2 regions of the Gracilibacillus saliphilus genome follow, and region 2 is predicted to be linked to the other one. Evidence: a T-box and tRNA genes for the amino acid it is inferred to sense, from the RefSeq annotation. Region 2 holds a T-box; the other holds one or more tRNA genes.

Region 1 (21,735 bases), on a different contig from region 2:
CATAATGAAGTTTGTTGGGCCAGTAAATAATAAGAAGAGCATTAATAGAATAGCTACGACAATGTTGGTGGTACTTAGAATTTTAATTCCTTTGTCTAAACCGGTTAATGCCGAAAGCATGAAAAGTACTGTAACGGCTGCAATAATAATAAGTTGCGTATAGATAGTATTCGAAATATTATTAGAAACAAATTCTAAACCACTAGCAATTTGTTGTGCACCAAGACCTAATGAGGTCGCAACACCAAATATCGTTGCAAATACAGCAATTACATTAATTAATGTACCATAGCCACCGTTCATTCTGTCACCGTAAAGAGGCTTTAGAGTACTGCTGATTAAACCGGGCTCGTCCTTTCTGAATTGAAAATAAGCTAATGCAAGTGCTAATGTGGCATATACTGCCCATGGATGAAAGCCCCAGTGAAAGAAACTGTGTTGCATAGCTACACGTGCTGCTGCTGCTTCTGTTTCGGTCGGAAATGGAGGCAAGTGTAAGTGCCAAACTGGTTCTGCTGCCCCCCAGAAGACAAGACCAATTCCCATACCAGCACTAAATAGCATACCGAACCATGTTAAGTAATTGTATTCGGGCTTGTCTCCATCTTTGCCAAGCACAATGTTTCCATATTTAGAGACAATTAAGAATATCGCAAAAATGACAAAGGCTGTAGTTACTAACAAGTAGAACCAACCGAACCGAGTTACCAGAAAACCTTGAATAAGAGAAGTGACATGGTCAAGGTTCCATTCCGGTAATACGTCTTTAGGAATGATCCCCCATATAATAAATAGCAGTGAAATTGCCAGAGAAATATAAAAGACATTTGTAACCTTTTTCATTCTAACATCCTTTCCAAAAACTGTTTTGTGTATGAGTGCACAATTTAATTTACCCTTTTCTGTTTCTAACTATTCACCCTTTTTTGTACAACGTGTCGGATTTTATCAGAAATTGCTATACTAATTCAAGTAATATGGTTAAATAAACAAAAAAACTCTTCCAGCTTTTCACTGGAAGAGCACTAACTTTAGTTAAACAAAGAAACTGCAGGTAAACAAGTAATTGCACAGAAGCAATTCAAGTCTACAGTAATACAGATACCAGTACGTTCTAAATCTTCAACTTGTTCGTGATCAAGTTGTTCACATGGGTCCCCACAAGCCTTGTCATCGTCGTCAAATACTAGTAGTTCTAAAATTGCACAGCAGTCTTTATCGTCAATTTCATTTACACGGAAAATAAAGCTGCTAAAGCATTCGAATCGACCTCCACGAACTTCAGCACCGAATCCTTTAAAAGGTTTGCCTTTTTTATCATATAGAATAAAAGGTACAGTGTCTAAGCCATTACCTCGCACTGGTGATACTAGATCTTGAATCGAACGCGCACAACTTACATCACATTCCATTTCTACTACATTATCTTGAGCATCATTAATTGCACGAACAACATCACAAACACAATCACTTCCACCTACAGGCGAAATATCATCATGACATCCTACATTTTTACCCATTATAGTACACTCCTCTTCGAATAAAAGTTTTCGTTAACAATAATACTCTATGTAGAAAATGTCTATCTGTATAGACAGTTGCCTTGTTTTTCATGATTATTGCTTATTTTTTTTCACGAGCTGTAGACGTTTGTCATATATATAAGCATGAAGTGTCTTAAGGAGGTAATGAAGATGGACTCCATCAGTGAAAAGAAAGAATTGCCAAAGTTATATATTTCGCAGCCTAACTTGACAGAGCCGAAACGTACCATGCAGTCACATTATCATGCTGTTAGTGCTAATGATAAACAACCACATGCAGCAGATTATTCTAGTCGTTATTTGCCTGAGAAAGAACTAAAGAAAAAAAATTTTGATGAGATGACTATATTGGAAAAAGTGATTTATTTTGCTTCTATGCCTTTTCATCTTCCGAAAGTAAAATGTGAATTAATAACGGAACGGAAAAAGTATATAGGAAAAATTGAAGACTATCAAAACGAAATGGTGATTATAAAAGTAGCAAGTAAACAGAGACCGGTATCTGTTCCGCTGCAGCAAATTAAAGAAATTAACATGTTCGGTCTTTAATATCGTGATAAATGACACTATTCTTTGCCTGTTGCATAAGATGTAATGACCATTTGAAACCTAGTACATTTTGATATAAAAGAAAGAAGGAGTGAAGAACGTGTCAGAGAAGAAGAAAGTGATTTATGTGAAAGACTTAGTTATCAAAGCAGACAATGTTCGCATTGAACCAACTCGACGTCATGATCCTTTCTTTGGTCCACGTGCAGTGGAATCCGAAGATGAGGAACTGCTTGAAAAAGAAACTGTCGAGGATGTTGAAGACGAACAAGACGATGATGATGACAAAGATAAAGACGTACGTCCTCCATTTTCATGGCTCTAATAATAAAACAGATAGCTTTTTCGTGAGAAGCTATCTGTTTTATTTTTGGTGTAGTGTTGTAGCTCGTAACAGATCTCTATGGTAACTCTTCAATCAATGCTTTACCATCGCAAAATTTTCTTTCGACGGACAAAAGTATGATTCATTTTCCGAAAATATGGGTATAGAATAATATAGAACCTTGAAAGGAGATGGACGTTAATGGGATATATTATGCCAGTTGAGAATTATCAGTATCAACAGTATCATAATCGTGTCACACATGAAGAGCGAGACCCATTTCCAATTGAAAGGCTATACCCGATCCAATTTGGCATGCGTTATAAAGAGGAACGAACGAAAGAAGAGCCTAAAAAAATAATGATTTCTCAGCAAAAGAAAAGAAAGCGTCATCAAGTAACGGAACAAAAAAGTCAGATTAAACATACCGTATATGCAGAAGTCACTGGAAAAGGTGGGAAGTTTGAGGCAACTGTATAAAATAATGTAAAAAGTAGTTCAGTTTGAAGTACTTTTTCATTAAGATATACCCAAACTGAACTACTTCTATTAACTGCTAATATCCTTGAACATATAAATTTTTGCCTATTTCATATTCAGCATAAAATACTTCCTGTACAGAAGTGATTTCTTGTTTTTTTAATTCTTCTTTTAGCCAGTTTTCATCTTTTCCAATTTCACGAAGACTATCCGTTATTATTTCACCATCATTGATGAGCATAAAGGATAAGACGACTTGTTCAGGGGGATGGTTAAAGTCATTACGTGTGGGGGTTTGATAGCCGGTTTTCTTTAGAACAGAAACTGTACCATCCGTTTCGAGGATAGCATAATCTACTTCTCGAATGGAAAATACATCTTTGGAACGCAATAAATGTAACAACTGATTCATATCTAGCTTGCTTTTTTTCATTTCTTCGCGCTGTAATTTCCCTTTATGGATAACAATTGACGGCCGGCCCTCTAGCATCGACCTTGTTTTCTTAAAACGTTGGGTAATAATTTCTGTCAAATATAATAAAGCCCCCCATAACAGAATTGCAAAAGCAATATCCCTAATGCCAACTTCGTTATCATAGAGGGCATTCCCAACTAATTCCCCAAGAATGAGTGCAGAGATAAAATCAAATGCTGTAAGTTGTCTGATCTGTGTTTTTCCCAGTAATTTAGTTAGAATAAACAACATAACAAAACCAAACAATGTCTCTACAAAAATGGAACCGTAATGCATAGTTGTTTCTCCTATCTTTATCAGATTTTTTATTAGGATATACCAAAACAATCATGTGCATACATGCTGAAACGATTCCAAATTAAAAAGCTAAAATGTATTTACATTTTAGCTCGTGATGAAAGTCTCATAATGATTTTGTCATGGTGACATGTGGGATACCAGCATCCATGAATTCACCGGAAATGGTTTCATAACCCAGTGATTGGTAAAATGCTTCTGCTCTCGTTTGGGCATTTAGTTTGGATGTGTCAATGTCTTTTTCTTTTGCAATTCCTTCCATAAATAACAGGATATCTCGCCCAAAGCCTTTGCCACGTTGTGATTGCAATACACAAATACGCTCCATCTTGGCGTTACCATCAACAAAGCGCATTCTGCTTGCTGCTACCGGCTCTTCTTCCTCATATCCGATAAAATGAAGCGCTTCTTGTTCTAAGTCATCAATTTCTAAATCTTCCGGTACGCCTTGTTCTTCTACAAACACAGTGAATCGAACTTTATAGGCATCCTGTAATTCTTTTTCTGTTTTGACCATTTGCAATTCCATTGTTTCTCCCCTTATCCTAACATCTTGATTAATATTTCTTTTAAATCTTGTTGCCAATATTTCCATGTATGATTACCGTTAAATTCATCATAATGATAGACATGCAGCTTTCCAGTTAAGGTCTGATTTAAAGTGCGATTAGGCGTTAAGAAATCCGCAGTTTCTCCATTTGTCATGTGTACCTCAGTTTCTTCTTTTCCAATCGAGTGAAATACCTCAATATGTGCAAATTCCGAGGCCTTGCTCGCTCTTTTCAACACATCTTGATCGACATAAGGTGATTGCATAATAACCGTATCAAATGTATGTGGAAATTGGGTGGCGATCATAAATGCTAATGTTCCGGCTAGAGAATCTCCGATTAAAATTCGCTTTACCGGTGTAATATGTAAATGATTCTCGACATAAGGAATTGCTTCTGTTACGAGAAAAGCAATATAAGCATCCTGCTGTGGACCACTCGGATGATATTTTTCCCATCGATCATTTTTATCTTGATAATGAATACCAACAAAAATAGTGGCTTCAATCTCTATATCTTCATGTAATTGATCGCTTAATGTAGCAACACGCCCCATTCTGAAATAATCATCACCATCATTCATGATGCATAATTGATAATCTTTAAAAGCTGTAAATCCTTCTGGAAGGTACCACTTTATCTGGATTCCTTCATTCAGATGTTCACTATGAATGGTCGCATCTTCCATCGTTCCATTGCGTCCCACATAAACTCCCCCTTGTCATAATGTATTTTAACAGGATTTCATTTTCGATGCATTATTTTAGCAACCGCCTTGAAATCGGCGCCATGCTGAGACTTTGAATGGTTAAAGATAATAGTACAATGGTGAAGCTGACACCAACGATCCAATCACTGTTCATGCTGCTAGTGCTTTTGGCGTATAAAGTCAGAATTAGAAAGACAGACATCGATCCTTTTAAGCCAGCCCACGATATTAATAAATTGTAACGCCAGGAAAGCGGGTGGATTATCTTTGTTACAGCATAACTAATGATGTATCGTGCGAAAATCATAAACACAAAAATGACGACAGCATATAACCAATAACCTATCGCTAAATATTCGGTAATTTCAATACCAATGACTAAAAATAATATCGCAAGTAAACTGTTCTCCACAATCTCCCAAAATCCATCTAATGATTCACGAAAATGAGCTTCTTTTATTGCTCTTCCATATTCAAATGAAATCATCATTCCACTCGCAACCGTTGCTAAAACACCAGACACATTTACTGTTTCAGCAATTAAAAATGAACCATAAGCCAAAATAATACTGAGCATAATTTGATAATTACGATAATGAGAATAGTGGACCATTTTACTTACTAAATAGCCACAGGTAAGCCCGATTGCAATGCCACCTAAGGAAACGAGCAGAAAATCGCCAAAAAAAGCAGAAAACGAATAGCCTTTTTCTCTTGTTGCAATCGCAAATAAAGTGGTAAAAAGCACAATACTAGTCCCATCGTTTAGCATCGATTCTCCTTCGACCATACTGGCAATTTGTTCATTTCCGGTTGCTTTCTTAATAATAGAAACAACTGATACAGGATCTGTAGGTGTTAGGATAGCAGCCATAACAAAAGCAGCTTCCAAACTAATAGGAGAGATAACCGAAATTATATAACCTAATATTAGTACATTCAAAATGATTCCAATTGTTGCAAGTGAAATAATTACATTTGCATTCTGCCGAAAATCGTTTATTGGAAATTGATAAGCAGAGACAAATAACAAGGCAGGTAAAAAAATTTGATAAATAGTATTCTCCGTCAGTTCTATCGACTCAAAAAAAGGAATGAAAGAAATCCCGATGCCAAGTAGTATGAGTACCGTTGGAACAGGAAAGTCTTCTTTCTTTGTATCAATTGTAAAAATAAGATAGCCAATAAAAAGTAAAATTACGATTTGCTCAATCGACATTTTTTTCACCACCTTTTGTTTAGTATTCCCATATTTTCTCATCAAAAACATATGTATGTTTAGGCTTATTCTAGGTAAGCTAAGCAAAAAAAGGATGTGTGTTTTCGAGATGAAAAAGCTCTGTTTATGCTTCATATTATTCGCGATAATAACTCCAACAGTATTTGCGAATGGTCAAACAGCTCTGGTAACAGATGAGATATATAAGGATATCGAGTCATTAAAATATCCGCAAGTGTCTGAAACTGAAAAGCCCGGGATGGAAGATAAAATCAATAAGGCGTTCCAAAAGTATATAAAAGAGTCTTATATAGAATTAAAAGAAAATGAAGAGCAAGCTGAGAAATACGATTTTCATGCAGAATATCAAACAGATTATGAAGTAAAGTATAACCAATCGCCGAAATTGAGCATTCTGACAAGTAACTATATATATAGTGGAGGAGCACATGGTAACACTACTGTTGAATCGTTTAATTTTGATATCGATAAAGGAAAACGTGTTTATTTAACCAATATTCTTACGGAAAAAGAACAGATTGAAGCTGTTAGAGATTATGTGTGGGAGTATGCCACAGAACGACCAGACATATTTTATCCAGACTTAAAAAAGGAAGACATTAAATTAACGAAGGATACGGCTTTTTATTTTACAGATGACGGAATTACTCTTGTATTCCAACAATATGAGATTGCGCCGTATGTTGCAGGAAATCAGGAAATCCATGTGCCGACAGAGGTATATGAGAAAAATGATAAAAAATGATGGACATAAAGAAATATAATTGATTTTAAATAACGCATGAAACACGACTTTAAGGTCCGGTTTCATGCGTATTTGAATGAAATAAGTTTTATTATAATTTTATTTTGCAAATACATGATTCCAAATTTCAACTGTAGTTTGTTGGTCAAAAATCCATGCGCTTGCAGCTGTTTCTGGGTTGTAGAAATAAATGGATCCTTTCCCTTGTCCACGAAAAGTGATTGCCTCTTCTACTGCACGTTTTGCTTCACTATTCGCTGGTTTATTGATTTTTCCATTTTTAACAGGACTAAATGCATGAATTGCTCCATTCTCATAAGTTTCATACACAACACCTTTTACAGTGGTTGGAAAGTTTGAGTGATTGACACGTAACAGTAGCCACTGCTACATTTCCAGCGTATGGTTCTCCTTTTGCTTCAGCATGTACTAATCTTGCTATTAATTCTTTATCAGCTTCTGAAATGGACTCTGGTATTGTGAGTTTAGCTCTAGGGTATAAAAGGGAAGAAGAGTAATTATTAATATTCATGAGTTCATTCGTAGATACACCGTGTTTTTGTGCTATTTTCCAAAATGTATCCCCTTGTTTGACTGTATATGCTTCAACGAAACCTGGCATAACCGTAAGGCCTGTAAGAACCATGAAATTAGTTAACAAAGCTTTTATTTTCAAATACATTACCTCCTGTGACTAATCTATTAACTAGACTAGCAAATGTAACATAAAGAATCGCTAAGATAATTGAACCAATCGATAGAAAGTTTAATATATTAGCTGGCAGAAAAGTTTACCAACGTCTAAAGGTCTGGTAAAAAAAGGAGGTAGTGGCAATGAAGCTTACGTATGACAATTGTAAAGGTATTGAAATAATGATGTTTATTAATATGATCCACATCATTTGGGTTAGGATATATTACGTTTTAAATTTCAATTGACAATGAGCCAGAGTTCATCTATATTTAAAAATATAAGAACGATTCCGTAGCTCAGCTGGGAGAGCGCCACCTTGACAGGGTGGAGGTCGTTGGTTCGAGCCCAATCGGAATCACTAAATAAAAAGCCTTGTTGTTAGATAAATCAACAACAAGGCTTTTTGGTATGCTCAGAATCGTTTTACTTATTCCAATTCCATATCCTGATTATTCTCCACAGAATAATCGCTTGTATTCTCTTCTTCCAATTCTAATTCCTGTTTCAACTGTTGTGATGCTTTAAGCAATCCTTCTTCTGTCGGTAGGAAATAGTAAGTACCATCAATTCGTTGATCTCCACCTTCTATTTCATACGTTTTAATATTCGAAGTATTGATCGAAGAATAGGCTTTCTGCAAATTGAAAATTTCGCTTGCACTCAAGCTAGTAGTTACATTTTCTCCTAAAATATCCGTGATTTCTCCTACTTTAAACAATGAATCTGCTGAAATAGCTTCATCAATAGCAGCCTGGATAAATTGACGCTGTCTCTCATCACGAGAGTAGATGTTATTTACATCTCGCTTTCTCATTCGGACAAATGCTAATGCTTCTTCACCATTTAATTTACTTATTCCTTCTTCAAAGTAGATTTTCTCTCCACCTACATAGAAGTTCTTTTCCCAGAACGGCTCTTTTATATCAATTGTAACGCCGCCAAGTGCGTCCACAATATCTCTAAATCCATCAAAATTTACTGTGACATATTCATCAATGGGAATATCAAGCAACTGTTCTACCTTTTCCACCGTCAGCTTATTGGCACCATAGTCAAAAATAGAGCCATACGTATAGGCCGCATTTATTTTATGATAGCCAGCATATTGTCCGGCTTCTTCTGCTGTAAATTCCATTCTTGTATCACGTGGGACGGTTGTCATTGTCATTTGATCTGTATTTGGATTAATGGTCACAACAATTTGTGTATCTGCACGACCATTCTCACCATCTGTTTCGTAATCTTCTACACCAATTAATAATATCGAAAAAGGGTCGTCTCCAATTGTAACATCTGTTTCTCTTTTTTCTGATTTTCCATCCGGTCGATCGATTTCTTCATGAGCATCTTTAGTTGCATCATAAACGTTCACAAATAAATAAATACCGTAGCCAATAACGGCGATGATGATTAATAAAATAATCCTTAATATTCGTTTTTTCCACTTGCTTGATTTTTTTCTATTTTTTCTGTCTGTTCTTCGTTCACTCAAAATAAATACCTCACCTTTATTGTCTATTATTCTACTAAAAAAATTAGTGATATGTTGTTAACTATTACACTAATTTGACGAGTCACCATCTAAAAAGTTACAGGTATTTATTAATTTAGTCAAATAATAATGAATTATTTACAGTATCTTCTATTAAAATGATTTGTTAGAAAGACTATCAATTAAACGCATTAACCGCTGACCAGACGGAATGTTATTGATATAGCTTTTTGACAAAAATGTACTAATTGTTTTGTTCATATAAGACTGTAATTCTTTATTGGTAAAAAAATCTGAGACTAATGTGGATAGTTGCTTGGGATCATCCTGGATAAGTTTTTTCATATCATCATAATAACCGGTGTAACCAGGAGAGGGTTCACCTAATATAAATACAGGTTTTTTTGCCAACATAGCTTCCAAAGCTACTGTGGAAGGATAAGAAACTACCACATCCGCTATGCTGAAAAGGTCATAGTGATGGTACCCTTTGGAAGAATAGACAAATGAGTGGGTATCCTGAAGAGGGTGGTTTTTTTTATACCTAAAATCTTTGATGATTACATTTACGTTATCATTAGTACTTATTTGATCAAGGAAAGCAGTCCATTCTTTTAAGAGTAGTTGCCCACGAATAATCAGCAGAATAGTTTTCTTTGTTGGATCGATTGCAAGATTTTGTTTTATTTCTTCCTGTTTTAATTTTGGTACTTGTTTTATTAAATCGAATCTAGGATGGCCGATGATTTCTAAACCTTCTTTGTCTACTCCATTGTTAAGGTACCAATTCATATCTTGCGGTCCATAAACAGCATCAACATCTGCAATTTTTGGTATATAACCAAATTCTTTCCCGATAATGCCGTGCTGCATACAAATTGTTGGAATCCCGTGTCTAGCTGCAACAAAAACTAATGTCCGACTTTCGGGGTAATGTGTGGAAGGGACAATGACAGTAGATATTGGAACTTTTCTAAATAAATTTGCTGCTTCTTCCACACGGTTAACTATTTTAGCTATTTGCATAAAAAATCTACTTCTAAAGGTTGGATCATCATAGACCAAATGATTAGGATGTTTTGACAAGATGACTTGAGCTTCCTTTTTTAGTTTGTTGATTGGAGCTTTCATATCAATTTTGTAATTATCAAAGTTTTGGATAGAATAACCTTGCAACCCGACAAGGTATGTTTTCTCTTTCCTTTGTGGAATAGTATCCTGTACGATCAAGGTCTTTCTTTTGTCGAAATAATGATAGAAGGTTTCATTTGGAAATCGTAAAAGGTCATATACATCGTGCAGGAGAATTATTCCATCCTCCTTTTTTTGAAAAGGTATTTGTATGGAGTCTTTCTTCTTACTGAATGTTTGCTGAATATCAGATATGTCATTTACTGTATTTTTAAGAGAGTTAGTGTATACAGGATCATGTAAAGACTTGATCAATTCCTTGTTGTTTCTGATTAAGCTGCCATAGTGGAAAAGATAAGCTAGTGAGTAGCCTTTGTATTCTAATTCAGAAAAGTCATCCAGAAAGTCGAGGTAAACCGTCCAATAATTCTTTTCATAAGTATTCATTCCTAATCCCCTTTTCTATAGCAGGTTTGCTTAACAATTAAGAATCTAGTAAACGAAAAGTTAAGCATGGTCCTTAGTGTTCACACTGCTGGCATAATATTTATTCTTATTTATATTCCAATAATTAATATCAGTGAAAATAAAGGCCTACTATTAATGGATGTATCAGTATAAATAGGCTAGTACCGGTTACTATAAGAGTAGCCAATTATCATCATGGAGGGAAAGAAATGTCCAAACAACGCAAAAAAGAAAAACCTAATTATGCTCCTACAAATCCGGATGAAAAAATGCCTGATAAGCAAAAAAGAGGAAGAGGTAAATCACCTTCACGAGGTAATCCATTGTAGAATGAATCACTTATTAGTACGGGAGAAGGAAGGAATCCTCTCCTTCCTTCTAACTTTCAGTCCTCACACGATGACAAAATCCACTTTTTCCCTATGATAACTATCCTTTTCGTGACTTGAAAACGGAACATATAATATGACAAGGTCCAAGAAATAAAGGGGGAAGGTCTCCAATGCCATGTTTACCCGGTTACCGATATTGTGGTCCAGGCTGCAGTGGACCAGGTGTGCCATTAAATCGATTAGATGTTTTTTGCATGCAACATGATGATTGTTACCGTAAACACCGTTCTCATCAATATTGTGATGAGATATTCTTGAAGAGGCTACAGCCATATATCCAACGCAGAGATAAAATTGGTAGAGATGCAGCTCTTATGTACCAAGCTATTTCATTTAAACGAGGGTTATAGTTTAAAGGGAAAAAACACATTAGTGTATTTATTAATACTTGACTAATGTGTTTTTTATTGATTTTAATTTTACACGGTTCAAATCGTCGCTTATATCCAACTGAGCAAGACTCACTTATAAAAAAGCTGTTGCTTATAGTACTTCATAAAAACGACAAACATCAAAATAGATCCAATTATATTATAGACTACACGGAATCCGTGAACGATTAAGAATTCTCGGGCAGTTTGAACAAGGAAGTCAACAGAATGAACCGCTTCTCCTTGTATAAACATGATTTCGTTACGAGGCCATTCAAAAATCAGGGACGTGGCGCCTTCCAGCACTATCATTAGCATACTGAATAATACCCAATAACGTGCGTTTCACTTTCCATGATAAGATGACAGCTATTATTCCAGTTGAAATACTGGCCATCCCTAATGGTAGAAAATAAGTGTGCGGACTTACCACTGCCATGAACTCCATGGTAATAGCAAATGATTCTGGAATGTTATGAAAGATATTCGGATAGACCATGAAAGTATCTAGTAAAATGCTTCCAAGCATAATCCATTGAATCCATAGGTGTGCAAGTATAGCAGTAAATGCAATATTTTTGCATAAGTAAAACTCCTTCTAATTTATTTTTTAATCAACTATCTTGTTTCCGAAATCAATTTTATACGGGGAATCTAAATGTCCTATTAGGTAATCCTTAAATATTTCTTAAATCTGAAGTTGTATTTCCAGCAATAGGAAGGTCAAAGCTTGAATAAAAGGAACATATGTTCTATAATGTGTTTAGGATAGATATCCTCTATTCCATTATGAAGGAAGGGAGCTAATAGACATGTATGTAACGATTGCAGACTTTATTTACGAATGGAAACGAGAAGTAATGCTGACTCAAAAAGTGCTGGAGGGTTTGACCGATGATTCGTTAAAACAACAAGTTTATCCAGAAGGTCGCACTTTAGGTAGAATTGCATGGCACTTAACAACAAGTATCCCAGACTATTTAGCTGATTTTGGGTTAGAAATAAATCAAGTAAAAAAAGCAGAAAGTGTTCCCAATTCAGCAAAAGAAATAGTGGAAACGTTTAAAAGCGTCAGTTCTAGTGCAGCTGAAGCGATTGAACAACAATGGACAAATAAAACATTGGAAAAGATACAAAATGCATTTGGTAGAGAAGAAACAAATGCTCAAATTCTGATGGGGCTCATCAAACACATTATTCATCATCGTGGACAAGTTACAGTTCTTATGCGACAAGCAGGAATAAAACCTTTTGGTGTTTATGGACCACCAAAAGAAGATTGGGTTCAATTAGGTGTGGAAAATCCACCTCTTTAACGTAACAGAGTAGTAATCACCTCCGCTAGTGCCTATTTTACATAGACATTTACCCAAATGTAGTTTGGTTGAATAAGATGTAATAGGGCGTGAGGTGATTATTTTGAGCAAATGGTACAAAAAAGGTGATATAAAAAGAGATGACTTCCTTGATCCATGGAAAAAAAGAATGGTTGCCCGATTCACCGATAAAATGTCCAATAAAGAACAGCCTTTTCCTTGCATTCCGGCAACCATTGGGTTCACATTAGATCAACTTCGATTTGGGTTTATTGGGTCACCGACAGAGGAGCGAACGACCCATGAGCTAGGGGAGTTATTACGAAATTATTCGAAACATTCGAGAGAACTTGGCAAATACACTTCCTTGATCGTATTTTATGAAATATCCAAAGAGATTATCGAAAGCTATTCAGTCGAGCAATATGAACATATATTTTGGGAGCAGCTGAGTAAACTCGTGGTTTATGATAAAAAAGCATGGCCAAGGGAAATCCCGATAGATCCAAATCACAATATGTGGGAATTTAGTTTTCATGGTGAAAGATATTTCATGTATTGTGCAACCCCAGCACATCAAAAAAGAAGTAGTAGAGCGTTTCCTACATTGATGTTAGCTATTACCCCAAGGTGGGTGTTTCAGCAATTTAACGAATCGAAACACGCTGAGAAGATAATCAACCAAGTGAGAAATAGACTAAAAAACTATGATTCGATCCCGATTCACCCAGAGTTAAAACCATATGGAGCAGAAGATAATTTTGAATGGAAACAGTATTTTTTACGAGATAACAACCAAACTTCATCGAAATGTCCATTTCATTATAAAAAGTAAATGCATGAAATAACACTTTGCATTTACTTTTTTTGTTATCATAAAACGATTATAATAAAGATGATTAAATCTAGTCGAGAAAGTGGGGAGACGAAGTGAATAGACCAGAATCTAATGAATATGCTGATTACTATGCAACATATGTATCCATGGTTCCAGAAGGTAATATGATGGATATTTTAGAAATGCAGAGAGAGGATTTGCTGAAGCGACTGAACAATTTATCAGAAGAACAAGCAAATTATCGTTACGGACCTGAAAAATGGAGTATAAAAGAGGTAATAGGACACTTAGCGGATACAGAACGTTATATGGCTTATCGTCTTTTTTGTATAGCACGTGGGGAAAAGGCTAACTTACCTGGTCACAATGAAGAGGACTTTGTTAAAGAAGCAATGTTTGACACGTATTCTTTCCGTACATTACTAGAAGATTATACATCAGTTCGAAATGCTACTTTACAACTGCTCAAAAACTTACGAGATGATGTCTGGACCAATTGGGGCAATGCAAATGGCTTTCCGGTAACCGTTCGAGCATTGGCATTTATTGTTGCAGGTCATGAGCTTCATCATATGAAAATACTAACAGAACGCTATTTTCAGAATGAAGATTTTCCAGTTTAGTATTTAATGTGGAAAGCTTTTTCACATATATCAGGATTAAGAGCTCCTCATTCACTAGGATGGAGAGCTTTTATTTTTTCACTAGGCGAAGAAATGATTGGATATGTACCTAAATCAGTTCCTTTTACATACACTGTATGGTAATAATAAAAAAGGAGCGATACAAAGTGGATCACACTTACCAACAAACACTTGCATGGCACGAAACATTGGAAATCCATGAGCTAGTTGCATTTCAGTCGATTGGTTTAATGAAATTAAAAATGGGGTTACAACATATTCAGGATCCTGCATTGAAGAATATTTACCTGCAAACAATAAAAGAACTGGAAATGAACTTAAATGAACTACTTCAATTTTATCCTTATGCACCACACCCTGGTCCGTCTAGTGAATATCGTATTTCAGACAGTTTCTATGCAGGGGATTTATTAGCTTTTGCTAAAACAGCGGTAAGAAATTACGGAATTGCCATTACTGAAGTAGCTACACCAGCCTTGCGCAACGTGTTAAAGAAACAAATGAATCTGGCTGTAACTAGTCATGAACGAATCTTTTCCTATATGTATCAAAATGGTCACTATCCTTCTTATGATTTAGCAGCATTGTTACAACATGACATGACGCTTGCCAAAAAAGCACTATCGATGTAACAAAGACTTAAACGCTGGCAGTGTAACTTGCCTAGCGTTTAAGTCTTTATTCACTCCATTTTCTGGGACTCCAAATCGTGCCTTCCATTTCGCCTTCCATTTGGTCCATTCGTTTTTCTTGTTCTTCAATAATATCCTGAGCTGCCTTTATCAATGTGCGCTGGTAGTAATCATCTGTTTGGTCAAATATTTGTTGTAATTGTTGAATCATCCATTCATTTTCTTCCGTCATTCTTTTGCCTCCTATTCAAGGAACATATCATCAAGTACCATTTTTAGCTCGTCTATTTTGTCTCGGTTCTCTTGAATTCGTTCTATTGCAAATGTTATTGTATTCATTTCGTTTGTTGACTCGGTCATTTTCTGCAACTTGTGGATTAGCCATTTTTCTCGAGTAGCTAAACTAATATCTTTCTCCATTGTGAGCATCTGCCAATATTTGATTAAAGTATTCATTTTCTCTTCTTCTTCCATATAAAAAAACTGAAATATGGACAATGGTCTAAGATAAATCATCCCTAATTTATTAGCCATCGCTTGAAATGGTTTCGTAAGTTCACTTATCGTAAACAGTTCTTCACCACCTGCCTGGTATTCTTTCTCAGCCACACCGATCATCATAACTAATCCGAATTCCTTTCCGGCAAGCGGCTTTTTTCTAGTACCATAACCAAAACCTTCTCCTAAAACTTCATCTTGCCATTTCTTTAAAAGAGGTGTTCCACTATACCAATAAAAAGGAAACTGAAAAATTATCCGATCATGGCTTTCTAACAAATCCTGCTCCTTCATTACATCTATCCTGCCATCTGGGTATAAGTTTTCTAAATGGTGGATGGTTATGTCTTCTTGATTTTTGATTGAGTTTAAGAAGTATTGTTGACTGCCAGAGTCGATAATATCTGGGTGGGATATGATTAGTAAAGTTTTCAAATTTTCGCTCCTTTCTTATGCGCTTATGTTATTTATATATTCCAGTTATATACGAAAAAACATTCAGTTGTACACTTATAAGAAATTATTTTTCTAGTTTAAGAATGGTCCTTTGCATTGGTACCCCGCCCATACTAACGTTTCTTTCAATGAACATATAGTTTTTTCCGTCGATGGAGAATCTTCTATCACCTAGGTATGTCACATCTCTACCTTCACTTTCCAGCTTTTTTTGAATAGCTGTGACATATTCACTGTATTGGATGTAACGATCATCTAAATCAATAATAATGTTTCCTTTTTTGTATCCCATTAACCAATTAAATAAGCAGAAAGCTCCTGTAAACATAATGATAACTAAAAGAAAATGAAAGAACATAAATCTCCCTCCTTATTAATATTACGTAAAACTCATGGTATTCGTTTCACAAAATGAGATCTAACTACGATAAAAGCCGTAAAAAATGGCAAGATATCGTAAGAAAGATGTATTTGAGATGGATTGGATTTCAGTGTCGCACATAATTATACAGAGATTGTTATCAGAGTTGTTTAGTGAGTGCTAAAAGATTATACTGTAACCGTAAAATCTAATATCTGACAAGGAGTGATCGAATTATGAAAGATTTATATCCTTCTAGAATCAAAGGCATGCCTTCCATTTTGGAAAGAAAAGACCCGATAATTCACAACTCCACAAAAGAGGATGGTCCTTTACAACGAAAAGAATTAGATTTTTACGAAGAGAATGGTTATCTATTTATGGAAAACTTTTTCTCTTTTGAAGAGGTAAAAGTATTACAACAAGAATTAAAGCGAAACATGAATGGCAATAAGTCTTCTGACCAACCTTACGTAGTGAGAGAAACTGGTGGCGATGAAATCCGCTCCGTATTTGATGTGCATAACAATGATGAATTTTTCCACAATTTATCGTCACATCAACGTATTGTTGAAATTGCACAGCAATTATTAGGAAGCCAGGTTTACATAAACCAATCTCGAATTAATTTTAAGCCTGGTTTTAAGGGGAAAGACTTTTATTGGCATTCTGATTTCGAAACTTGGCATATGGAAGATGGAATGCCTAACATGCGTGCGGTTAGTTGTAGTATTATTTTGACGGATAATTATTCTTACAATGGTCCACTATTATTGATTCCAGGTTCACATCGTTACTTTGTACAATGTGTAGGCGAAACACCTGAAAATCATTTCGAACAATCTTTAAAAATGCAAAATATTGGTGTGCCAGATCATGATAGTATTAACTGGTTATTAGAAACAGGCGGAAGAATCGATAGTGCTACAGGGCCTGCTGGATCTGTATTGTTCTTTGAATCTAATACCATGCACGGTTCTAATAGTAATATTTCGCCAATGCCACGTAGTAATGTGTTCTTTGTTTTTAACAGTATCGAAAACAAATTAGTAGAACCATTCGCAAATATCTCACCAAGACCAGAGTTTATTGCGAACCGAACAAATATTAAGCCGGTTGAACCAAAACCTTTTGATATTAATAAGAAGAAAGTGTTATTACATCAATAAAACAAGCGCCCCGCTAATAGCGGGGCTTTCTAAAGGGTTGACATATCTAGCCACCGCTGTATTTTTTTATAAGATAAGAAATCAATGAAATGACCGTGTTAAGCGAAGTAGATATTTTGAAATGTTTGATGTATATTTGCAACGCTCCGACTAATTACTTCGCTTTCCGCGGACATGGGCTAAACTAACTTTGTAAAGTGGATTTTCGGCTCGCGCTATTCCCGCAGGAGTCTCCGTAATTAGTTTTCGCTATGAAGAGGTGCACCAATTATTGCCATAAGTAATAGCTTGACTTTTGACAATGGACAAAGTGAAAATCGCTATCCTATGAGAATAACAGCTGCTGTGTTACTCCATGCTAGCGTTGTAGGGCCTGATAATAGCGAAGGCCGCCCACTTTCACTCCTGTGGAAATTGTTTGACCTGAAGATCCACTTTTTCGAGCGGATTTTGCTCGAAAAAGTTAGCTGAAGGACAAACCCCACGGAAAGGGAAGTGGGCAGCCGAAGCGATGGATCTGCGATTGATATATTTCAAAATGGTTACTAAAACAATCGCAGATCCACTTAACATTTAGTGATAGGGACTGAGCGGATTTTGCTCAGTTTTTCTTATTAAACGACTTGAACTTTGTTACTTGTTCCTTGTTGCATCTTATACATCTGATGATAGTTCCCTCGTTGTTGCAATAATTCTTGGTGTGTCCCTCTTTCAATTATTTGACCTCGTTCTAGGACGATGATCTCATCAGCATGTTGAATCGTTGATAAACGGTGTGCAATGACGAGCATTGTTCGACCTTTGGCAAGGACTTTCATTGCTTCTTGAATCAATCCTTCAGTTTCGGTATCGATATTGGCAGTAGCTTCATCTAGAATTAGAATAGCAGGGTCGAATGCTAGTGCTCTTGCAAATGATAGCAATTGGCGCTGTCCGGTAGAGAACTCACTTCCGTTTTCCCCGACAGGTTCATCATACTGGTTTGGTAACCTTTCAATAAATCGATCAGCACCTACTGCTTTTAGGGCAGCAATAGCTTTCTCTCTAGTTATCGCTGGATCATTTAATGTGATGTTCGACAATACCGTTCCCGTGAAAATAAATGGGTCCTGCAGGACAATTCCGATATGATGGCGAACCTGTTGGCGAGTCAAGGTTGATGTCTCCATGCCATCGATTTTGATTGAACCTTTTTGTGGGTCATAGAAGCGAAACAATAAATTCATAATCGAACTTTTACCTGAACCGGTATGCCCGACAAATGCTACCGTTTCTCCAGGTTTCACATGAAAGTTGACATTTTTTAAAATATAGTTGTCTTTTTCATAAGCAAAGCTTACATTGTCAAAAAGGACGTCACCTTTAATTCTATTCATCTCCACCTGTTCGATCTTCTCACCTTTTTCATCTAACAATTCAAATACTCTCGCACCAGCCACTCTCGCTTGTTCTAACTGTGGGAGTTGGTTGACGATTTGTGTCATTGGTTCAAACAAGCGGGTAAGATAATCGACGAATGCATATAATACCCCAGCTGTTATTAAACTCTCCCCAGATAAAGCATTAGAACCGAAGAACCAAATAAAAGCAACAAAAGCAACTCCACGTAATGCATTAACGAGATTGAAAGAAGTTAAGGCGGAGAGAACAATCATTTTCTTTTGATAAATATAGTGACGCGTATTTAATTGTTCAAATTCACCTTGTGTTTCGTTTGTTCTTCGAAATGCTTGAATAATCGGCATTCCTTGAATTGATTCGTTGATGGAGGCATTAATCTCACTATTGGTAGAGCGGATAACGCGATTATATTTGCCGGCGTATTTCTTAAATAATTTCATCCAAACAAACAAAATCGGTATCACAATTAAACAAATAGTTGCTAACGACGCATTTAATAAGAAGAGGGCAACGAATATCCCTGTCATATATACAAATCCATTTACAAAGGTTTCAAGCACCTTGACATATAACTCTTTGATTGCTTCTGTATCATTGGTGACTCTTGCTACAATCTTTCCTGCTGGTCTTTTGACAAAATAATTCATTGGCAGTTCTTCGACTCGTTGAAAGACATCATTGCGCATTCGTTGAATAATCTTGTTGGCTGATACTTGCAATAAATATGTTTTAAAATATTGAAAGACAGAAGCAATTAGAATTAGTCCTAAATATAATCCAAGTAACAGAGCGATTGGGCGGATTTCAGGCTGAAAAAATGTATACAGGTCACTCACATTGAGCTGCATACCATTTACTTGTTCTGTCGTATTGTTATAACTAATCGTGACCCTATCATCATTGGCAGTTTGAATCGAACTGTTCGATGGAACTTCTTGATCAACTAAATAAAAATTTTTTCCTGATTGTAAAAGGGTGTGCTGACCGCGCATTTGATCTTGATCTGTTAGGCGATCGGCCCGTTTCAGGAACATACCATTGAAGCGGATTGTGTCTGAATCATGTTGTTCTTCTACTTGTGTCCAATTAGTCTGAATGCCGACAATATGATTATCTATGACTCTTTTGGCGATAAAAGGACCAGTAAGCTCTAATCCAACTGCAATAATCAAACAAACTAAACCAATTAGAATGTATTTCTTACTAGTCAGTGCATATTGAAATAGCCTTTTTTCGGTTGAAGGTTTCATGTCTACACCTCTCTTTCCATTTGCTGAATGTTAAATTGTTCTTTATACCAGCCATTTTGCTTCATTAACTGTTCATGTGTACCACGCTCAGTGATCTTTCCATCCTCAAGGACGATAATGTGGTCTGCATGTTTAACAGCAGAAAGTCGGTGGGCAGCAATTAAGGTTGTTTTCCCTTGGCGTTCTTTTCTGAGATGGCTGATGATATTTGCTTCAGTTTTGCCATCTACAGCAGATAGTGAATCATCTAAAATTAAAATTTCAGGGTCCATAAGCAATGCTCTGGCTAAGGAAACGCGTTGCTTTTGACCACCTGATAAGGTTACGCCACTTTCACCAACAAGTGTTTCTAACCCCATAGGAAGAGCTTCAATATCCTCTTTTAAAGAAGCCGATTCTAAAATGTGATGAATATCTTCGACTGATTTTTCCCCACAACCGAATAAGAGATTTTCTTTTACTGTTTTCGAGAAAAGGACGTGCTCCTGTGGTACATATCCAATCCAGCTTCGGGTAGTATCGAGTGTAAAACGATCGATGGAAACATCGTTAATGGTAAGCTTTCCATTTGGCGGTACGTATTCTCTTAACAATTGTTTAAAAAGCGTCGTCTTCCCTGAACCAGTTTTACCGACAATACCGATAGTTTCTCCGCGGTGAATGGTGAGATCGATACTATCTAATTGTTTCCCGACCGCTTCAGGATAAGAGAAGGATACATGGTTAAAATCAATCACCTCAGGCACAGCAACATACGCAGGTTTTGCTGGGTTCTGCACATCTGGATGTTGGCTGAGTACTTTATCAACTCGGTCAATTGATGCATTACCACGTTGCATGACATTAATTAATTCTCCAATCGCGAACATTGGCCAAATCAGCATCCCTAAATATACGTTAAAAGAAACTAGATCTCCTAGTGAAATTCGATTTTCAAAAACCATTAATGCTCCATAACCTAATCCAATCGTATAAGAAATTCCGACTAATATATTGATACTAGGTTCAAAAAATGCTTCCATTTTGGCAACTGCTTTATTTTTTTGAAACACTTTTTCTGTCATATTGGAAAATCGGTCGAAATCTTGTTTTTCTTGAACAAAAGCACGAATGACTCGAACACCTCTGGCAGATTCTAGCGTATAGTTGTTCAGTTCACTAAAAGCAGTTTGTGCTTCCGTAAAACGAGTATGAATAACCTTTCCATACTTATGCACAATAAAAGCCATAATCGGCATAGGAATCAAGGCTGCAAGGGTTAATGGCCAACTGATGGTAAACCCCATCATGAGAATAATGAATAACATGAATACAGTAGAGTCGACCAACGTAAGAATACCGAAACCTGCTGTCATCATAATCGCTTTTAAATCATTAGTAGAGCGAGCCATTAAGTCGCCCGTTCGATTCTTACTATAAAATCTGGGGCTCATCTTAAGAAAATGGCTCATTAAATTGGAGCGCATTTTTCTTTCTAACAATAAAGATCCACCAAATAGGTTGTAATCCCAAAGAAACATAATTGCATAACTAATAATAACCAAACCGGTAAAAATCATGATTATTTCAGTTAATCTTGCAGCGGTTAGTTCATTATATTGAATCGCATCAATTGTCATCCCTACTAGTTTGGGAGGGATTAAATCAATAAAACTGACGATGATCAGTGCAGTAATCGCAACTGAATACCGTATCCAATGTTCTTTA
Region 2 (10,561 bases):
AATCCAAAACAGTTCAACTAGAAAATGGCGAAATTAATTATGATTATTTAGTGATTGGACTAGGTTTTGAAAAAGCCGCATTTGGTATTCCTGGTATGGAAGAGCATGCTTTTTCGATTCAGAGTGTCGACACGAGTCGTATGATTAGAGATCATATTGAATATCAGTTTGCTCGTTATCGTAATGAGAAAAATCCTGATCCAAGTATGCTAACGATCGTTGTAGGTGGTGCAGGTTTCACCGGTATCGAATTTTTAGGTGAGTTAGCAGAACGAATTCCGCTATTATGTAAGAAATATGATATCCCACGTCAAGACGTAAGGATCATTGATATTGAAGCAATGCCTACCATTTTACCAAACTTTGATGAAGAATTATTAACTTACGCGAAAGAATCCTTGGAATATCGTGGTATAGAATTCAAGCTTGGTACCAAGATTAAAGAGGTGAAAGAAGACTCCGTTGTTGTTGGCGAAGAGGAAGAAGAAGAAATTAAAGCAGGTACGATAGTTTGGACTGGTGGTGTACAAGCTAATCGAATTGTAGGAGAATCTGGTTTTGAATTAACGAAAGGTAAAGTCAATGTAGATGCAACATTACGTGCTCCAGGACATGATGAAGTCTTTATTTTAGGTGATTGTGCCTGGGTAATGAATAACGAAACTGGAAAACCATACCCACCTACAGCCCAAATTGCCATACAGGAAGCAGATGTATGCGCGCATAATCTTAGAACGATGATTTATGGTGGTACATTACAAGAATTCAAATTCGATGATAAAGGAACAGTTGCATCTTTAGGGGGAAGTGATGCGATGGGCACGGTATTTGATGGCAATAAATTATATGGTATGCAGGCAAAAGTGATGAAAAATGTGATTGATGACCGCTACTTGTTCTTATTAGGCGGGCCAATGCTCGTACTAAAAAAGGGTAAATTCCGTCCGTTTTAACAGAACTATAAAAGAGGAGGAAATCATATGAAAAATACATTATTTTACACATTATTAACAGTAGTTGCGACCATTGCATATGTATTTGTTTCTAGGAAAATGGAAGATAAGCGGGATTTTCGCTAATAATTGTGAGCAGATACAATCAGGTGTCTGCTCTATTACATTACATAGACCTAGTACTTTGGAGGAGATGTCATGTTTTCGATTAAACAATTGGTTTTTAAGGATATACTAACAGTCAACAAATTGGAAATTGAATCAGGTAAAATTTACTGCTTATTTGGAGAAAGTGGCAGTGGTAAATCTACCTTGTTAAAAATGTTTAACAGCATGCTTACTCCTGATCAGGGTACTATTACTTATAAAGGTCAATCGATCGCAAACTTAGACCCTGTTCAATTAAGAAGAGAAGTGGTAATGCTTGGACAGGACCCCATAGTTTTTGAAGGAACAGTTCGCGATAACCTTTTAATAGGACGGCAATTTGCAGATGAAGCAGATGTCGAAGATCAGGTGTTGATTGATTTATTAAAAGACTTACGTCTAACAAAAGATTTAGATGAAGAAGCGGATAAACTATCTGGTGGTGAACAACAAAGGTTAGCATTTGGACGTGTGCTTTTGACGAATGCCGAAGTCTACTTGATGGACGAACCTACATCCGCTCTTGATGAAGAAACGGAAACCGCGATTATGGACTTGTTTACAAAGAAAATCCGTGACGAAGGTAAAACGGCGATCATGGTTACACATTCAAAAGAAGTCGCAGAAAAATATAGTGATGAAATTATCTATATGAACGACATAGTAACGAAAGAGGGTGCTCTTTCATGAATGAAATGCTTGAAATTACGATATGGCAGCTCGTTACTGCTTATATTTTTATAGTCATCCTACTTGCGATCGTCCGCTGGCGTAAAATTCCGCGAGAGAAAGAGATCATTATTGCTACACTAAGAATGACGATTCAACTTGTATTAGTTGGCTATGTACTCATGTTTATATTTGAAAATGAGAAAATGATTTACTCGATTATCGTCATTATTATCATGGAAACATTTGCTGTTTATAATATTTATAAACGCACGAAGCAAACCTTAAGTAGAGAGTTAAAGAAAATTATTGCGATTTCGATGGTATCCGGTACTTTATTTGCTTTTCTTTATTTTGATTTTATTGTTGTTCAGTTTTCGCCTTGGTATGATCCCCGCTATTTCATACCGATTGCAGGAATGTTAATCGGGAACTCTATGACTGGTATTACACTGGGAGTTAGCTCTTTAGTGGAAGGATTCAGCTCACGGAAGAAAGAAGTGGAAGCTGCATTGATGTTAGGAGCGCCACCGAATAAAGCATCACAGGGTATTGTTAATCATGCTTTTGATTCAGCGATCTTACCGACAATCAACAGTATGGTCGGAATGGGGATTGTTTTTTTACCAGGAATGATGACCGGTGTTATTTTATCAGGGGCAGGTCCGATGGATGCGATCAAATATCAAATTGCCATTATGCTTGGTATCACTGGTAGTGTTTCATTGTCCGTAATTTTATTCTTATATTTTGGCTATAAGACATTTTTTAATAAACATGCACAATTGACACTATAATTAAACTTGACTTCTTTGTTTCCTTTTGGATAAAATAGCATATAATGAATCATAATTAAGACAGATGCGATGATGAGGAGGAGTACTTCACACTGTTCGCTAGAGAGGAAGACCCACAGGCTGAAAGGTTTTCTCGAAAAAAGGTGAAGGAAGGTAGTCTCTGATGCAGCTTTACTGAACATGACAAGTAGGTAAAAGTCGGTGAAATCCGTTATCTTCAGCTAAGCGTATAAGTGATATCACTTATAAACAAAGGTGGCACCGCGGAAACCCAATCCTTTTCGTCCTTTACACAAGGCCGAAAAGGATTTTTTTATGTCGAAGTGGAGAGGATGTGCAAGCATATACTGCGAGATAAAGTGGATATGAGGTGTATTTTGGCTGAGCGCGGACATTTGTTCCGCTATTTATGACAAAAGTGCTGTTTTTAGGTTGGTCGCGAACATCTCGAAAATGGTGCTCATTTAAGCCAAAATGAGCCATATAAGGGATTAAATGTCCGCTAACATCGAAAAACAGGTGATTGTTAGTCAAATAACGCACTAAATGTCCGCATCAAGACAAATTTTCAATAGTTCGCAGTAGTGATCTCTTGTGAAGCTTGTGTCGATTACCTTTAGTAAATATAAGGAGGAATAAGCATGTCAGAACAACAGGAAGTTAATTTACCACCAAAGTATGATCCAACTGCAGTTGAGAAGGGCCGTTATAACACTTGGGTAGAAGGGAAATATTTTGAGGCAGAACGAAACAAAGAGAAGGAACCTTTTACGATCGTAATCCCACCACCAAACGTAACCGGTAAATTACACATCGGTCATGCATGGGATACGACACTACAGGATATCATTACAAGAATAAAAAGAATGCAAGGCTATGATGTTCTCTACTTACCAGGAATGGACCATGCCGGTATCGCAACTCAATCAAAAGTAGAAGCAAAGCTACGTGAAGAAGGCATATCCCGTTATGATTTGGGCAGGGAGAAGTTCCTCGACAAAGCATGGGACTGGAAAGAAGAATACGCTGGCTTTATTCGCGAACAATGGGCAAAATTAGGACTAGGTTTAGATTATTCACGCGAACGTTTCACTTTAGATGAAGGTTTATCTGAAGCTGTAAAAGAAGTATTTGTTACATTATATGAAAAAGGGCTTATCTATCGTGGAGAGTATATTATTAATTGGGATCCTGCAACAAAGACTGCTCTTTCTGATATTGAAGTAATCTATAAGGATGTTCAAGGTCATTTCTATCATATGAAATATCCTTTAGCAGATGGATCCGGACATATTGAAGTAGCTACAACGAGACCAGAAACGATGCTTGGTGATACAGCAGTCGCTGTACATCCAGATGACGAAAGATATCAAGATTTAATAGGTAAGAAAGTTAAGCTTCCAATTGTTGGCCGAGAAATTGAGATTGTGGCAGATGATTATGTGGATATGGAATTCGGTTCAGGTGCTGTAAAAATAACACCTGCACACGATCCGAATGACTTTGAAATTGGTAATCGCCATAACCTTGAACGTGTACTTGTGATGAACGAAGACGGTACAATGAATGAGAATGCTGGTAAATATCAAGGCATGGATCGGTTTGAATGTCGTAAACAGATCGTCAAAGACCTTCAAGATCAAGGGGTTCTCTTCAACATTGAAGAACATATGCATTCAGTAGGTCACTCGGAACGAAGCGATGCAGTAGTCGAACCATATTTGTCGACACAATGGTTTGTTGACATGCAGCCATTGGCAGATGCTGCGATTGAACTTCAAAAAGCTTCCGATGACAAAAAAGTACATTTTGTACCGGATCGTTTCGAAAAAACATACCTTAGATGGATGGAAAGTATCCGTGACTGGTGTATATCTAGACAATTATGGTGGGGACATCGTATACCTGCATGGTATCATAAAGAAACAGGTGAAATGTATGTAGGTAAGGAAGCACCTGAAGATATCGAAAACTGGGAACAAGATCAAGATGTATTGGATACTTGGTTTTCCTCAGCGTTATGGCCATTCTCTACATTAAACTGGCCAAATACAGAGGATGAAGATTTTAAACATTTCTTCCCAACCAATGTACTAGTAACGGGATATGATATTATCTTTTTCTGGGTATCTCGGATGATTTTCCAATCGGTTGAGTTTAATGATCAACGTCCGTTTAAAGACGTATTGATTCATGGGTTAGTTCGTGATGCAGAAGGTCGCAAAATGAGTAAATCACTAGGCAATGGTGTTGATCCTATGGAAGTGATTGACAAATACGGAGCAGACTCCTTACGTTACTTCTTAGCAACTGGATCAAGTCCTGGCCAGGATTTACGTTTCCAGTGGGAAAAAGTAGAGTCGACTTGGAACTTTGTTAATAAAATATGGAATGCTTCGCGTTTTGCTTTAATGAACATGGATGGCTTAAGTTATGATGAAATTGATTTAACTGGCAAAAAATCCGTAGCGGATGAATGGATTTTGACAAGACTAAACGAAACGATAGAACAAGTAACACGTCATGTGGATAAATATGATTTTGGTGAGGCAGGACGTTACCTTTATAACTTTATTTGGGATGACTTCTGTGACTGGTATATTGAAATGGCGAAATTACCGCTTTACGGCGAAGATGAGCAAGCAAAACTAACGACACGCTCGATCTTAGCATATGTGTTAGATCATACGATGCGCATGCTTCATCCATTTATGCCATTTGTGACAGAAGAAATCTGGCAACAATTGCCTCACAAAGGTGAATCTATTGTACGTGCTGCATGGCCAACAGTAGATAATCAATTATCTAATGAAGCATCGTCCGAGGTGATGAAGCAATTAGTGGCGATTATTCGTTCTGTTCGTAATATCCGTGCCGAAGTGGACACACCGATGTCAAAAGAAATTCCTATTATCGTTCAAGCTAATGATGAAGCGGTGAAAAAACAATTAGAAACAAACCGTATTTATCTAGATCGCTTCTGTAACCCAAGTGAATTAACGATTGATACAAACGTTGTGGTGCCAGACAAAGCAATGTCTGCCGTTGTTACTGGTGCAGAGCTATTCTTACCGTTAGAAGGATTGATCGACATTGACAAAGAGCTTACACGTCTTCAAGGAGAATTGGATAAATTAAACAAAGAGGTTGAGCGCGTTGATAAGAAATTGGCGAATGAGGGATTTGTTAGCAAAGCTCCTGCACATGTAGTAGATGCAGAAAAAGAAAAACAAAAGGATTACATGGAAAAGAGAGAAAAAGTACAGGCGAGAATTGAAGAACTACAGAAATAACCAAAGCAGAGGCTGTCACTGGCAGCCTCTCTTTTTCACAACCACAAACAAATAAAATACATCAACTGAGAACGTGGAATTGAATTAGAATAACTGCTTAGTTTAGGCACAATGTGGACATTTGTTCCGCTATTTGTGACAAAAATGGCGTTTTTAGGCTGTTCTCGGACCTCCATTCCGCTATTCATTGAAAATAAAGCTTATTTTTACTGTAAGTAATTAAGGGATTCAATGTCCGCCAACATCGAAAAATGGGTGTGATTCTGTTAAATAACGCTCTGAATGTCCGCTCAACAAATATTAGTTCATAGTTTTGTTTAAATAATATAAAGGATGTTGATTTTATGATGGAATCTGTACAGGATTTGGAACAATTTTTTGTATCAAGACGAACGTTAGGAATAAAGCCTGGGTTGGAGCGGTTGGATTATTTATTAGAAAAAGTGAATCATCCGCAAAAGTCAATGCCAACTATCCATATTGCCGGTACGAATGGGAAAGGTTCTACTTTGACTTTTTTAAAAGAAGTGTTAATGGAGAGTGGATACACTGTTGGGACTTTTCAGTCACCAGGTCTTCCTACGATTTTGGATCATATTGCGATTAACAATCGATCTATTACAGCGCAGGAATTTATTGATATTCTTCATCCACTTTTGCCGATTATTGAAGAAATGGATCAACAAAACTTAGCACCCTCTGAATATGAGATATTAATGATTATCACATTATTATTTCTCCAAGATAATATCGATATTGCTATAATCGAAGCCGCTATGGGAGGCCGTGAGGACATAACCAATAGAGTCGAGCCACTTGTAACAATTATTACAAGTATTGGATTTGATCATACAAGCTTTCTCGGTAATACGCTAAAAGACATTGCTGCTCATAAAGCTGGAATTATCAAGGAAAAAGTGCCAGTTATTTCTGGTGATTTGGTCGATGAAGCTTTACAAGTTGTGAAAGAAGAAGTTCGTAAGCAAAACGCGCCCTTGTATTTATATGGCCAAGAGTTTTGGACTGAGGAAATAGATAGAAATCATTTTCACTGGAATAATGGTTCTAAGTATTATGTTATGGATCTTGCAATGAAAGGACGTCACCAAATAATGAATGCTTCTTTAGCTATTCAAGCGTTGAATCTTTTACAAGATAATGGATTTAATATTGATGACATAGCGATGAAAAAAGGTTTGGCTCAAGCAAAACTACCCAATCGAATGGAAATCATTAAAGAACATCCAAAGATTATTGTTGATGGTGCACATAATGTCCAAAGCGTTACCAAATTAATAGAAACGATTCAAGAAGAAAGTATAGAAGGTCGTGTCAAAGTCTTGTTCAGCGCATTTCGTGATAAAGAGATTACCATGATGTTGAAGGAATTAGCAAAACTTACTGACGAGATTATCGTGACTACATTTGATCATCCAAGAGTATTATCAGAGGAAGAAATACCCAATCATATCATATATGTAGAGAACGCTAGACAAGCATTGAATAAACTATTAGCTACTAGTAATCCAAATGATCTAATATTGATTACAGGCTCACTTCATTTTGTAGAATACGCCAAAAAAATAGTCCAAAAGTAATGAAAAATTGGTATTTAGTACTAAAAATAGTATTGTTCTTTTTTATGGAAACAAGTATAATGAGTTTAAAGAAAGGAAAATCGAAGGAAGGGGAGATAAATGGAAATTCACGACAGATTTCATAGTGAAAAAGACTTTACATTAATCGAAATTCTTGCTTCGGATTATAATCCTCACCATTATCTCCCTAGGTTTTTTAGCCCTGTTTACATATGCTTCAAAGTCAAATAGTAAATCCGAAAAGGTGAATGCTATTGCTGTCCCAGCGATTGGTAGTATTATCGATAGAGCTGAGGAAGGTGCACAAGAAGCAGAGGCAGAATTAATCGAAAATGCAGCACGGTTGGCATTAATTGCAGTTCAAGTAGACGGTGAAGAATCAAATTGGGTGTTTAATGGTGGGGATCAACCAAATATAACAGTACAAGAATTACTAGACAATGGATATCTGGAAACTGATGTCCGCCAAGTGGTACTCTTACGCATGTTGATGGAACTACTTTTACCTTTGTACATGACGAATAGACTGTAATTAGATATAAAAAGGTAAGATATTCTCAACAGCCGGAATATGGAAATGTATAGTACTACATACTGAATTTTTCCGTTTTCATTTTAACTAAGCCTTAAAATAGGAGTTAGCAGATGGATATTCTATATAGTGGAGTAAGTTTTGTCTTTGGATTAATTTTAGGTTCTTTTTATAATGTAGTCGGTCTTAGAATTCCACAACAGACGTTTTTATCCTCATCACGTTCTACATGTCCAGCATGTAACCAGACATTAAGGTGGTATGAATTAATACCTGTTTTTTCCTTTACCTTGCAAAAAGGCAAGTGCCGTAACTGTCAGCAGTCGATTTCTATTCTTTATCCATTGGTAGAGTTGATTACAGGGATTGGCTTTCTGCTTAGCTATTTGCATTTAGGATTATCATTAGATTTATGGATCACTTTTAGTTTAATTAGTTTATTCTCCATTGTCTTAGTAACAGACCTTCGTTTTATGCTCATCCCTAATAAAATTTTATTATGCTTCTTGCCTGTCTTTATTCTGTTTCGCGTGTGGCACCCCCTTGAACCATGGTGGTCCAGTATTACTGGTGCGATAGCAGGTTACGGTCTTCTTGCACTTATTATTATAGTCAGCAAAGGTGGTATGGGAGCAGGAGACATGAAATTACTAGGCTTATTAGGCATAATCCTAGGCTTTCCTTACATATTACTTGCCTTTTTTATCGCAACAATTATTGGATTATTATCTAGCATGATTATTATGCTGAAGAATGGATTTAAAGCAAAGCAGGAAGTACCGTTCGGCCCAGCGATAATCCTGGGGGCTCTTATAACGTTTCTTTTCGGTGATCATCTCGTGGAAGCCTACCTTAATCTGATTTGGTATGGAAAGTAGAAAGAAGGTGAGTATCATTTTTCAAAATATGTATGTACATCTAGTTATATATGATCGTTATCTTCGGTATATCGTATCCAAAAATAATCGGTTAGAGGATATCGAAGATTCTGGAGAACTTCTGTTAAAGGAAGGTTTAATAAAAGACGGAAGGATAATGGATAAAGAGGGGTTTCATTATCACCTGGAACGTATTGTGAAACAGAAGAAGTGGAAAAGGGCAAAAGTTTCATTTATGGTTTCTGATGGATTTGTTTCTATTCGACACCATCAGGTTCCAGCAGGGTTAAAGAAAGAGGAAACGAAAGCAGTTCTACAAAGAGAAGCTAAAGACCAACTTCGATTACCTTTTCAAGATCCAATCATTGATTTTGGTCTGATCAGAAAGCTGGAAACGACAAATGAAATACTTGTTTTTGCTTATCCGAGAGATGTATTAAACTCATATCTGGCAGTGATGGAAGCTGTACAATTAAAACCAGTTATTGCGGACGTATCCTCTCTTGCTTTATCGAGGGTTTATCAGCAGTTTGCTATCGATAGAACGGATGAACAAGATACACTTATCATGCAATGGGGAAAAGATGGATTGGTCCTTACGGCTTTCGAACATGGACTAATCGTTTTTTCCAGACATGTTCCATCTCCAACAGATGAACGAATGTGGTCATGGAGCTTTGAACGAAAAAAATTAGAATGGAATGGCAGTGAAGAAGATTTGCAGGAGTTACTGGATACTCACCTAGTAACCATTGAACGATTTCTTGATTTCTATCGATATTCTGTCCAAAACGGTGGAAAAGCGATTGAAAAAATTGTCATAGCAGGAGATTTTCCGTTTCTCGACTTAGCGATTCAATTAATAAGTGAACAGACCAAAGTACCTGTTATAGAACTGGGGAAAAATTTGCCGAAAACTATCTCAGTAGAGTTTAGTGATTTAGCTGGGCTTCTTTTAAGAGGGAATTCTAAATAATAGGGTGATCAGATGCAGATAAATTTTATAGAACATAAGGCTTTTAACCTTACACCATATATTTTAATTGTCCTTGCTTTCATAGGCTTAATCGTTTCTGTTTGGTTTGTAATGGTTCCTTATATTTCTTTGAAGAATGAGGTAAGTTCGATGGAAAAGCAACTCGAGATGAACGGGGAAGCGGAATCAGAAGCATTGCAATTAGAAGAAATGGTCGAACAACATGAGCAATTATCGAACTATATAACAAATATTGAAGAAGGGTTAATCGATCATATCGCATTAGTTGATCAATTGATTGCCTTTCTACCAAACAATAGTAGGATAGAACATCTTTATTACATGCATGATGAAGCAATTGAGGTAACAATGAGCTCAGCAAGGTTTATAGATATGGCGATATATAACGAATCATTAACCTCTCAGCCATATGTAACAGATGTTAGCTTTCAGTTTATGGAACGTTCAAATGAGGGAGACTTTCAAGCGACATATAGGATTGTAATCAGTTCGGATAAGTGGGTGGAGGTGGTGCAGCATGACGATTAAATGGACGCGCATCACACTTTTCTGGTTGATTATGATTGTATTATTTGTTGTTAGTATTTATTTTGTCGGTAAACTAAATGTGCTTGACCCTTTAGAGAAAAAGAAAACAAGTTTAGAGCAAAAAGTCGATACACAGACAATGTATATTGAAAATGCACAGATGTGGCAA

The links. The T-box of region 2 lies ahead of GHT08_RS15380 (valine--tRNA ligase). A T-box ahead of a tRNA ligase gene usually reads a tRNA of that ligase, here a tRNA-Val.
Positions count from the first base shown of each region.
Region 1: it encodes a tRNA-Val, which carries the amino acid that the T-box ahead of GHT08_RS15380 (valine--tRNA ligase) is inferred to sense. The anticodon was not compared.

Region 1 covers NZ_WJEB01000044.1:18,856-40,590, reverse strand. Annotated here, with positions in the region: gene GHT08_RS20005 (glycine betaine uptake BCCT transporter) at 1-843, opposite strand, end outside; gene GHT08_RS20000 (CotY/CotZ family spore coat protein) at 1,032-1,520, opposite strand; gene GHT08_RS19995 (CotO family spore coat protein) at 1,695-2,093, shown strand; gene GHT08_RS19990 (hypothetical protein) at 2,194-2,418, shown strand; gene GHT08_RS19985 (hypothetical protein) at 2,620-2,898, shown strand; gene GHT08_RS19980 (DUF421 domain-containing protein) at 2,975-3,649, opposite strand; gene GHT08_RS19975 (GNAT family N-acetyltransferase) at 3,777-4,199, opposite strand; gene GHT08_RS19970 (alpha/beta hydrolase) at 4,211-4,927, opposite strand; gene GHT08_RS19965 (cation:proton antiporter) at 4,980-6,149, opposite strand; gene GHT08_RS19960 (DUF3298 and DUF4163 domain-containing protein) at 6,259-6,915, shown strand; partial or broken gene GHT08_RS19955 (cell wall hydrolase) at 7,015-7,561, opposite strand; tRNA gene GHT08_RS19950 (tRNA-Val) at 7,895-7,967, shown strand; gene GHT08_RS19945 (LCP family protein) at 8,037-9,101, opposite strand; gene GHT08_RS19940 (glycosyltransferase family protein) at 9,255-10,679, opposite strand; gene GHT08_RS19935 (Parvovirus coat protein VP1-like protein) at 11,203-11,442, shown strand; gene GHT08_RS22290 (hypothetical protein) at 11,738-11,992, opposite strand; gene GHT08_RS19925 (DinB family protein) at 12,276-12,779, shown strand; gene GHT08_RS19920 (YqcI/YcgG family protein) at 12,874-13,614, shown strand; gene GHT08_RS19915 (DinB family protein) at 13,764-14,240, shown strand; gene GHT08_RS19910 (spore coat protein) at 14,408-14,893, shown strand; gene GHT08_RS19905 (hypothetical protein) at 14,940-15,125, opposite strand; gene GHT08_RS19900 (NAD(P)H-dependent oxidoreductase) at 15,137-15,826, opposite strand; gene GHT08_RS19895 (hypothetical protein) at 15,912-16,205, opposite strand; gene thpD (ectoine hydroxylase) at 16,445-17,377, shown strand; gene GHT08_RS19885 (ABC transporter ATP-binding protein) at 17,992-20,028, opposite strand; gene GHT08_RS19880 (ABC transporter ATP-binding protein) at 20,031-21,735, opposite strand, start outside.
Region 2 covers NZ_WJEB01000025.1:532-11,092, reverse strand. Annotated here, with positions in the region: gene GHT08_RS15395 (NAD(P)/FAD-dependent oxidoreductase) at 1-953, shown strand, start outside; gene GHT08_RS15390 (ABC transporter ATP-binding protein) at 1,152-1,790, shown strand; gene GHT08_RS15385 (ABC transporter permease) at 1,787-2,566, shown strand; T-box leader at 2,627-2,858, shown strand; gene GHT08_RS15380 (valine--tRNA ligase) at 3,208-5,859, shown strand; gene GHT08_RS15375 (bifunctional folylpolyglutamate synthase/dihydrofolate synthase) at 6,204-7,457, shown strand; gene GHT08_RS15370 (hypothetical protein) at 7,702-7,989, shown strand; gene GHT08_RS15365 (prepilin peptidase) at 8,103-8,867, shown strand; gene pilM (type IV pilus biogenesis protein PilM) at 8,875-9,843, shown strand; gene GHT08_RS15355 (hypothetical protein) at 9,856-10,392, shown strand; gene pilO (type 4a pilus biogenesis protein PilO) at 10,382-10,561, shown strand, end outside.